3 regions of the Fructobacillus evanidus genome follow, and region 2 is predicted to be linked to each of the others. Evidence: predicted binding sites of a transcription regulator. Region 2 holds the regulator's gene; each other region holds the start of a gene.
The links. Region 2 encodes LexA, which represses DNA repair genes until DNA is damaged. Its sites were predicted from a motif close to CNAACANNTGTTNG; they were not measured.

Region 1 (3,285 bases), on a different contig from region 2:
CTGATGTTGTAACATCAACAACCCACAAGACTTTGCGTGGCCCACGTGGTGGGGTTATCTTGTCACAAGAAAAGTACGCTAAGCAAATTAATTCAGCTATCTTCCCTGGTTCACAGGGTGGACCTTTGGAACATGTGATTGCTGCTAAGGCAGTTGCCTTCGGTGAAGCATTGCGTCCAGAATTCAAGGACTATGCAAAGCAAATCATCAAGAACGCACAAGCAATGGTAGCAGTCTTTGGAAAGACTGATGACATCCGTGTTGTTGCTGGTGGTACTGATAACCACCTCTTCAACTTGGACTTGACGAAGACTGATTTGACTGGTAAGGAAACACAAGAATTGTTGGACCGTGTCTCAATCACGACGAACAAGGAGGCCTTGCCAAACGAACAACTCAGTCCATTTGTTACTTCTGGAATTCGTATCGGAACACCAGCCATCACGACTCGGGGTTTCGATGAAAACGACAGTGCTGAAGTTGCCCGTTTGATTGTGGAAGCAATTCACAACCATGACGATGAAAAGGCATTAAAGGACATTAAGAAGCAAGCAGAACGCTTGGCAATGGCACACAAGTTGCCTTAATGACCAATAATGGTATAGAATGATGAAAAGCTGTTAATGCAGCTTTTTTTCTTTGAATCCGCTGGAGGTGAACAAATGCCTGACAAAAAGACGATTCGCCAGGAACAAAAAGCCAAGTTGAAGGCCTTGAGCCCGCTAGCAAAGGCTGAACAAGAAGAACAGTTATATCAAAAACTGTTTCAACAACCAGCCTGGCTTCAGGCGCAAACTATCGCGGTGACGGCATCGCTTCCTTTTGAAGTGGAGACAACACCGATTATGGAGGCCGCCTGGCAGGCTGGGAAGACGGTTGGTTTGGCGAAGGTGGTTGATCGAGAATTAACCTTTGTTAAAATCAGTGCCGATAGTGCCCTGACAGCTGGTGAAAGCTTTGGTATTTTAGAGCCCGAAAATGGCCAGGAACTGAAGAAATCAGCAATCGATTTGGTCTGGGTACCGGGGCTTGCCTTTAGCGATGCCGGCCTTCGAGTCGGTTTCGGTGGCGGTTATTATGACCGTTTTCTTGCCGATTACGAGGGGGAAAGTATCAGTCTCGCTCTAGCAGAACAAAGGCGGGCTGATTGGGTACCTGACAACTTTGATGAAGTTGTCGGCCAGGTTTTGACCTTAGCAGATGAGTAATGATGATATAAAATTTTGATGAGAGACCTAACGGTGACGTTGGGTCTTTTTCTTAGCAAATTTTTATTGATTTTTTCTTGCGAAAGCGAACATCTGTTCGTATAATAAAAACAGACTTAACAGGAGGAATCCGTCGGATGACGACTAATGATTTTTCACAAATTTATCAAAATGAAGACCGGCGGGTTGTCTTTCTAATCGATTCAAAAAGCTTTTATGCCAGTTGTGAAGCGGTTGAACGAGGTTTAAATCCGCTGAAGGCCATGCTGGTGGTGATGTCACATCAGGAAAACGATACTGGGGGTCTGGTCTTGGCCTCGTCGCCAATGGCTAAGAAGCGGCTGGGGATTTCCAACGTTACCAGACAAAAGGATGTCCCTGATGTTCCTGGCCTAATCAAGGCGGAGCCGCGGATGAACCTTTATATCAAAAAAAACTTAGCCATTAATGCCATCTACCAACAATACGTTGACGATGACCACTTGCTACCATATTCCATTGATGAATCAATTTTGGATATCACTGATTTTTGGCACCTCTTTGGTAAAAGCCCAAGAGAAGTTGCACAAAAAATTCAACGGCAAGTCCTGGCTGAAATGGGAATTTACCTTTCAGTTGGCATCGGGGATAGTCCGGTTTTAGCCAAATTAGCCTTGGATTTAGAAGCGAAAAAGGCCCCACACCTACTGGCCGAGTGGCACTATGAGGACGTACCGAAAAAGTTGTGGCCCGTGACAAACTTTGGTCATGTTTGGAGTATTGGGTCAAAAACGGCACAAAAGCTGAAGCGGTGGGGCATTGCAAGCATAGGCGATTTAGCCAAACAAAACCCATATGCCCTCAAAGAACGGCTGGGCTTAATGGGGGAGCAACTTTATGCCTTGGCCTGGGGCATTGACCGGTCTGATTTAACGGAAAAGATTACGCCAAAAGATAAGTCTTACGGGAACTCACAAGTCTTACCAGAAAATTACCATGATGGAGCGGCCATCCAAGTGGTGGTGCAAGAAATGGCAGACCAGGTGGCAAGTCGCCTCCGGGCGCACCAACAACAAGCAACCCTGGCGTCACTATATTTGGGTTATGCGGACCAAGGAATCGCTTTTAACACGCGCCACAATCCCAAAACGGGCCTGCACCAGACCGTTCGCATCGAGCCAACCAACCGTAGTCAAACCTTGATGGCCGTTTTGAAACGTATTTTTCAAGAGCATTGGTCGGGTGACCCAGTTCGCTATATTGGAGTTTCCTTTTCTGGCTTATCGAGTGAAAGCGTGCAAGAAATTTCACTCTTTGACAAGGCTCCTAGTCCAACTGACCAGGAAGAAGATCCGGTTGATACGGTCGTTGACCAAATTCGTCGGCGCTTTGGCGCGGCGAGCCTGGTTCGTTCAATTTCGTTGGAAAAGGGGGCCACGGCGATTAGCCGAGCTAATTTGGTTGGGGGTCATAATGGAGGAAATGCTTATGAGTAAGGATTTTTCCGCTGATCCAGACTGGTTAGCAATTGTTGCGGGTTACTTTGACCATGATTATCGCGAGCGAGGGAAGGTCAAGTGGAATGGCTTTTTTCTTTCGGATCACACTGCCGGATTAAAAAATCAGAAGACGGATCAAGGCCAGGCAGATAAGACGGAGTTGCATGAGGCCATGTCGTATGAGCAAATGCAGCAGGTGGTTTCTTTGGCTTATCGGAATTCACAGCGGGTTGTTGTCCAAGCGAATAGCTTTGATATCGAGGGGCGGGCTAGTCCCCTGGAAATTGGTCGCGTAACGGGCTTTTTTATGGATGGTTTTTACTTAGATAAAGAACCAAAAAATTGGGAAGACTTGCAGTTTGTGGAGGTTGATCATGGTCGAAAATGAATTAATAACTGAAATATTAAAGGAAATGACACCCTTATTTAAACGGGCAAAAAATACCGTTTACGAGTTAAGAGTGGTGGATCAACGGTATGCTGGACAAGTTAATTTTTTCTTTGAGTGGAATCAGGTTGGGCGTTCAACTATTTCTCGTCAAATCTTGACCGTTCCCAGACGGCGGGTGAAAGATTTGGAAGGACTGATTACGACTTTG
Region 2 (3,285 bases):
ACTTATTATGTTTCCAACCGGATCACGGCATTCTCAAAAGTTAAAATCAGGATCAATCCTGATTGCCAAGCTTTCAAAGAAGCCGATTGTTCCAGCAGTTTATCAAGGTCCCGTGAAGTTTTCACATCTATTTAAACGCAATAATACCACAATTAATTTTGGTGAACCAATTGTGATTGATCCTAAGGCCCGCTTGACGGACGAAAAAATTGCCGAATACAATCAAAAGATTCAAGAATCTTTTGATGCCTTGGACAAAGAAATCGATCCCAACTGGGTATACATCGATCCAAAAGCACAAAAAAAATAAGCCGTTTGGCTTATTTTTTTTGTGCTTTGGCATTTTGTGCCTTCATTTGAGCCATCATCTGATTCAACTTCTTTTGTGATGGCTTCTGGCCCATTGACATCATCATTGACTTCATCATTTCTTCTGAAATGGGTGGGTTCTTTGCCAAGTACGACTTCATCGTAAAGCGGGCCAAGAAGAATCCCCCAACCAAACCAACGACCAAAGCCAAAATTCCAACTAATACAACCATTATTGGTCTCCTTTAACTACGAAAATCTATAAGATATTATAGCATAAAGGCAAGCAAGACAGTATTTTTTTACAAAAACAGTGGAAAACAGGTCGATAACTCGAATAAAAAAATTTCTTTATCCACTATTTTAAATTTAATCCCCATTTTGTAATAAAATTTAATATTTCTTAAGGTTTTTTCGCGAACATTTGTTTGCTTTTCAGGTTAAAATTCGCTAAGATAAACGTAGCAAATACAGGTAGGAAAGTACATATGGCAAGTTCTGATTCAAAACAAATTCAAGTCTTGAGATTTATTCACGACTATCAAAGTAAAAATGGTTTCCCACCCACCATTCGTGAAATTGGTGAAGCAGTCGGCCTATCTTCCTCTTCAACCATCCACGGCCACATTGCCCGTTTGATTAAAAACGGCTACCTTGAGAAGAAGGGAGAAGGAACTAAGGCACGCGCTATTGAAGTGACACCAGCCGGTTTTGAAATCCTCGGAATTTCGGCCACTTCCGGTAAAATTCCAGTCCTAGGATTGGTCACAGCTGGCCAACCGATTTTAGCCGTCGAACAAGAAGCAACCGAGTTCTTCCCCATTCCAGAAAATCTGATTCCCTATGATGGTGACCTCTTTATGCTGAATGTTCGTGGTGAATCCATGATTAACATCGGTATTTTGGATGGCGACAAAGTAATCGTCCGTCGCCAACAAAATGCCGATAATGGCGATATCGTCGTTGCCATGAACGAGGACAACGAAGCCACTGTTAAGCGCTTCTTCCAAGAAGGTGGTCACTACCGCCTTCAACCGGAAAACGATACAATGGCCCCTATCATCTTGGAATCTGTTTCCATTTTGGGAAAAGTTGTTTCCCTTTACCGCGACGCGATTTACTAAAAACAAACTTGCCTAAAGCCCCCGACTACATTTTTGTAGTCGGGCTTTTTTTAATAGCAAAATAAGGGCACTAAAAAGCCACCAATGAATAAATTGGTGGCTTTTCAAAATTATTTATGCAAAAGTTGAGTCAGCTGGTACACGGACCAAGTCCATTTCAACCAATGTTTGGGCAATTTCAACTGTATTCCAGGCAGCACCCTTCAACAAGTTGTCTGAAACAACCCACAAGTGGAAGGCACCCGGATTTTCCAAATCAGGACGAATGCGGCCCACAAATGTTTCACGCTTACCTTCAGCCAAAAGAGGTTGTGGGTAAGTTTGTGTAGCTGGGTCATCCTCAATAATCACATTATCAACGGCACCGATTGCCTGACGAATCTGATCAGTTGTGACCTTCTCATCGCCAGTATCGATATAAACACTTTCACCGTGACCAATCATAACTGGCACACGAACAGCCGTACCAGTCACTTTGATGGCCTTAGCATTCTTGTCACCCAAGATAATCTTCTTCGTTTCGTGGATCATCTTGTATTCTTCGTGTGTGTAGCCTTCTTCTTCGAAGACATCAATCTGTGGCAACAAGTTAAAGGCTAATGGGAAATGCTTTTTATCACCCTTCACCGGTAGGACATGGGCCAATTCTGCCATGTCGTCACCCAACAAACGAGCCTGAGCTTCAGCCAAAACCTCATCCATTGCTGCCTTTCCAGCACCTGAAGCCGCCTGGTAAGTCGAAATAATCACCTGGTTCAAACCAAATTCTCGGTAAACTGGGTCAAGCGCCATCACCAATTGCGTCGTTGAGCAATTAGGATTGGCAATGATTCCTTGATGTTCCTTGAGAGCAGTGGCGTTGACTTCAGGTACAACTAGTGGCACCTGATCGTTCATTCGCCAGTATGAAGAGTTATCGACCACAACAGCACCAGCCTTAACAGCAGCCGGAGCCAAAGCCTTTGAGGTAGATCCACCGGCTGAGGCCAAAACAATATCAACACCTGCAAAGGAATCTTCAGTTGCTTCTTCGACCGTTAATTCTTGGTCCTTAAAGCTAATTTTTTGACCGGCTGAACGAGCAGAAGCTAAGGCCTTGACTTCACCAACCGGAATTGTTGACTGGGCCAACTGGTCCAAAATTCGACGTCCAACAGCACCCGTTGCACCGAGCACTGCTACATTATAGGCTGTCTTTGCTACCATAAAAAAATTCTCTCTTTCTTTTTAAATGACATAATAAACAACAGAAGAAAATTAGTCTGTCTTCAAGGCGCTTTCAATCTGCTTTTGAATATCAGCTGCCTGGATAAACGTCCGATGACGAACAGGTCGCTGGAACAAATCCTTCAATTGGTCAGGAATTTGTGTTTTGGTTGCTGCTGCCAAAGCAGTCAAGCCACCTTCACCACCAACAACTTCTTCGCCAAGTGCCTCAAGAACCGTTTGTGGGAACTTATAGGGGCTAGCAGTTGCGGCCAAAAGGGTCTGGTGACCATCGTCATGGTATTGATGAACCGCCACGGCCGTGTGCGGATCAATCAAATAACCAGAAGATAGGAACGTCTTTCGTATCGTTTCTTCTACCTGTTCTTGATTAGTCCAACCAGCAGAAAACTTCGCTAAACCAGATCTCGTTTTTTCTGCCAATTGATACTGGCCTTGACTTTGCAAGTCTGCCATATCTTTTTTGATCAAATCAGCATCCTGACCGCCAGCAAAGTACAAGAGACGCTCTAAGTTTGACGACACCAAAATATCCATAGCCGGCGCATTCGTCACCTTGAAGTCACGGTTTTTATTATATACCCCTGTTTGGAATAATTCTGTTAAAACATGATTTTCGTTCGAA
Region 3 (3,285 bases), on a different contig from region 2:
GATAACTTCTACAACCAGGTTGGTCAAGGAAAGACATCTGATGCTGAAATGATGCAGGAAAATTCCTTGTATGGACTTTCAACCGGATCTGCCATGACCAAGTACGGATCAAGCAATACCTTTGAAGCAATTCCGGCTATCCTGGGTCAACAAGGTTATACTTCAGCTGCCTTCCACGGTGATGTGCCAACCTTCTGGAACCGAAACAATACTTATAAGTCCTTTGGTTATAACTACTTCTTCTCAAAGAACTTCTATAAGGATAGCGATAATCCAAGTTATAACGTCGGTTACGGCATGAAGGATAAGATTTTCTTGAAGGATACTGCTCAGTACATCGAGCAGTTACCTCAGCCATTTTATGCCAAGTTAATTACGGTGACGAACCACTATCCATACGAAATGGATAAGGAAGATACTGATTTTCCAGCCACGAAGACTGGTGACAATACAGTTGATGGTTATGTCCAGACTGCCCACTACCTTGATGAAGCCTTCGGTGAACTGATGGCTTACCTTAAGCAAGCAGGGTTGTATGATAATTCAGTCTTTGTCTTGTACGGTGACCACTATGGTATTTCTGAAAACCATAAGCCTGCCATTGCGAAGCTGCTTGGTAAGAGTTCTGTTAGTGACTATGATTTGGCCCAGTTCCAAAAGGTGCCATTCATGATTCACGCAACGGGCTTGCAAGGTGGTATCAACGATACCTATGGTGGTGAAATCGATATGATGCCAACCTTGATGAACCTTCTTGGGGTCTCAACGGACGGTATGACGATGTTCGGCCATGACCTGTTGTCGACTCAGAATCCACAAATTGTGGCTTTCCGTGATGGTGATTGGACGACGCCAACCTATACGAAGTATAAGAATCAGTACTTCGATAGTAAGACTGGTCAAAAACTGTCCATTGATAGTAATCCAGCGTTAAAGGCAACGGCCCAGCGGGTTCAATCTTACGTTGACGAGTCGCTGTCAAATTCTGATAAAGTGATTACCGGTGATTTGCTACGTTTTGATAAGAACCGTTGGAACTTCCATAAGATTGATAAAAAATCGTATGATTACACGAAAGCCAATACGCTAAAAGCGTTGAAGGCGAGTCAGTCGTCGAGTCCAACTTCAATTTTGGCCTTGCGTAATGGTCAATCGACTGTATCGGATTACAAAACGGATGCACCGGAGTTAAAATAAAAAACAAAACAGGAAAACGAACACGTTCAAGTAATAGAACATGTGTTCGTTTTTTGTTATATTTGTTATAATATCCCTGAGTGATTTTTTACCAGGCGAGGAGGAGTTATCTTGATTACACCGCAAAAGGATCAAAGCTTTGAAGTTGTTTCAAAGTACCAACCGACTGGTGATCAGCCAAAAGCCATTGATAAGCTTGTTAAGGGTTTAAAAAATGGCGTCAAAGAGCAAATATTGCTCGGGGCAACTGGAACCGGAAAAACATTTACGATTTCCAATGTGATTGCCCAAAATAATAAGCCAACCTTGGTCTTGTCACATAATAAGACCTTGGCTGGTCAGCTTTATTCAGAATTAAAGGAATTCTTTCCACACAACGCGGTTGAATACTTCGTTTCCTACTATGATTACTACCAGCCAGAAGCTTATGTGCCTTCTTCGGACACCTTTATTGAAAAGGATTCCGCGATTAATGATGAAATTGACCAGTTGCGTAACTCGGCAACGGCTTCATTGTTTGAACGCAATGACACGATTGTTGTCGCCTCAGTATCATCAATCTTTGGTTTGGGTGACCCTCACCAATATCAGAACCACGTGATTTCTCTGCGAGTCGGTAACGAATATGGGCGCAACCAATTGATGCGCGACCTGATTGACATTCAATTTACCCGTAACGATATTGACTTCCAGCGTGGAACCTTCCGAGTGCGAGGCGATGTGATTGAAATCTTCCCGGCTTCCCAGGATGAATTGGCCATGCGAGTCGAATTTTTCGGTGACGAAATTGACCGTATTCGACAAATTTCAGCCTTGACCGGGCAGGTGGTCTCGGAACGTGACCATGTCGCCATTTTCCCAGCTAAACACTTCATGACCGATGATGAACGGATGAAGGAAGCATTGGTTGGTATTCGCCAAGAAATGGAAGACCAGGTCAAGGAGTTTGAAAAAGAGGGAAAGCTCCTGGAAGCCCAGCGAATCAAGCAGCGAACTGAATATGATTTAGCAATGTTGAATGAAATGGGCTTTACATCTGGTATTGAAAACTATTCACGCTGGATGGACGGTCGCAAAGAGGGGGAACCACCATTTACCCTTCTTGATTTCTTCCCCGATGATTTTTTGATTGTTGTCGATGAAAGTCACGTGACGATGCCACAAGTTCGTGGGATGTACAATGGTGACCGCGCCCGGAAGAAGACTTTAGTTGATTACGGTTTTCGTTTGCCTTCAGCACTGGATAACCGTCCTCTGCAGCTTCCAGAGTTTGAAAAGCACGTTAATCAAATTATTTATATGTCCGCTACACCGGGTGATTACGAACTTTCTCGGGTGCCAAAGCGTGATATTGTCGAGCAGATTATTCGACCAACCGGTTTGCTTGATCCAGAAGTTGAAGTTCGCCCAGTGATGGGCCAAATCGATGATTTAGTGGGTGAAATTAACCTACGAGTTGAACGAAATGAGCGTGTCTTTATTACCACGTTGACGAAGCGGATGTCAGAAGATTTGACGGACTATTTGAAGGACGTTGGTATCAAAGTAGCTTACCTTCATTCCGATGTTAAGACGCTTGAGCGAACGGCGATTATCCGTGATTTACGTTTGGGCAAGTACGATGTGCTAGTCGGCATTAACTTGTTGCGTGAAGGAATTGATGTCCCTGAAACTTCTCTGGTAGCCATTTTGGACGCTGATAAGGAAGGCTTCTTGCGTAATCCACGCTCGCTGATCCAAACGATTGGCCGAGCTGCCCGGAATGCAAATGGCCACGTGATTATGTATGCCGATAAGGTGACACGCTCCATGCAGGAAGCCATGGATGAAACGGCTCGCCGCCGTGATATTCAGATGGCTTATAACAAGGAGCATGGCATTACGCCACAGACAATTAAAAAGGAAATTCGCGACTTAATTAGTGCAAGTAAGGCGGCTGAAGAGGTTGAAGATGTTGACTTGACGCAAGTCGACTTTGCTGATTTGCCAAAATCAGATCAGACCGAAATTTTGGAAAACCTCACTAGCCAAATGAAGGCTGCGGCGAAGGGCTTAGACTTTGAGACGGCTGCTAAGATTCGCGATAAT

Region 1: a site for LexA is predicted at 1,295-1,308, ahead of AABI08_RS07010 (Y-family DNA polymerase). Genes of this name have one in related genera too.
Region 3: a site for LexA is predicted at 1,233-1,246, ahead of uvrB (excinuclease ABC subunit UvrB). Genes of this name have one in related genera too.

The regions. Positions count from the first base shown of each region.
Region 1 covers NZ_CAUZLM010000009.1:4,442-7,726, reverse strand. Annotated here, with positions in the region: gene glyA (serine hydroxymethyltransferase) at 1-587, shown strand, start outside; gene AABI08_RS07015 (5-formyltetrahydrofolate cyclo-ligase) at 663-1,208, shown strand; gene AABI08_RS07010 (Y-family DNA polymerase) at 1,346-2,683, shown strand; gene AABI08_RS07005 (hypothetical protein) at 2,676-3,074, shown strand; gene AABI08_RS07000 (hypothetical protein) at 3,061-3,285, shown strand, end outside.
Region 2 covers NZ_CAUZLM010000008.1:4,811-8,095, forward strand. Annotated here, with positions in the region: gene AABI08_RS06520 (lysophospholipid acyltransferase family protein) at 1-310, shown strand, start outside; gene AABI08_RS06525 (YneF family protein) at 321-542, opposite strand; gene lexA (transcriptional repressor LexA) at 798-1,433, shown strand; gene AABI08_RS06535 (aspartate-semialdehyde dehydrogenase) at 1,548-2,639, opposite strand; gene thrC (threonine synthase) at 2,691-3,285, opposite strand, start outside.
Region 3 covers NZ_CAUZLM010000002.1:166,135-169,419, reverse strand. Annotated here, with positions in the region: gene AABI08_RS02195 (LTA synthase family protein) at 1-1,197, shown strand, start outside; gene uvrB (excinuclease ABC subunit UvrB) at 1,309-3,285, shown strand, end outside.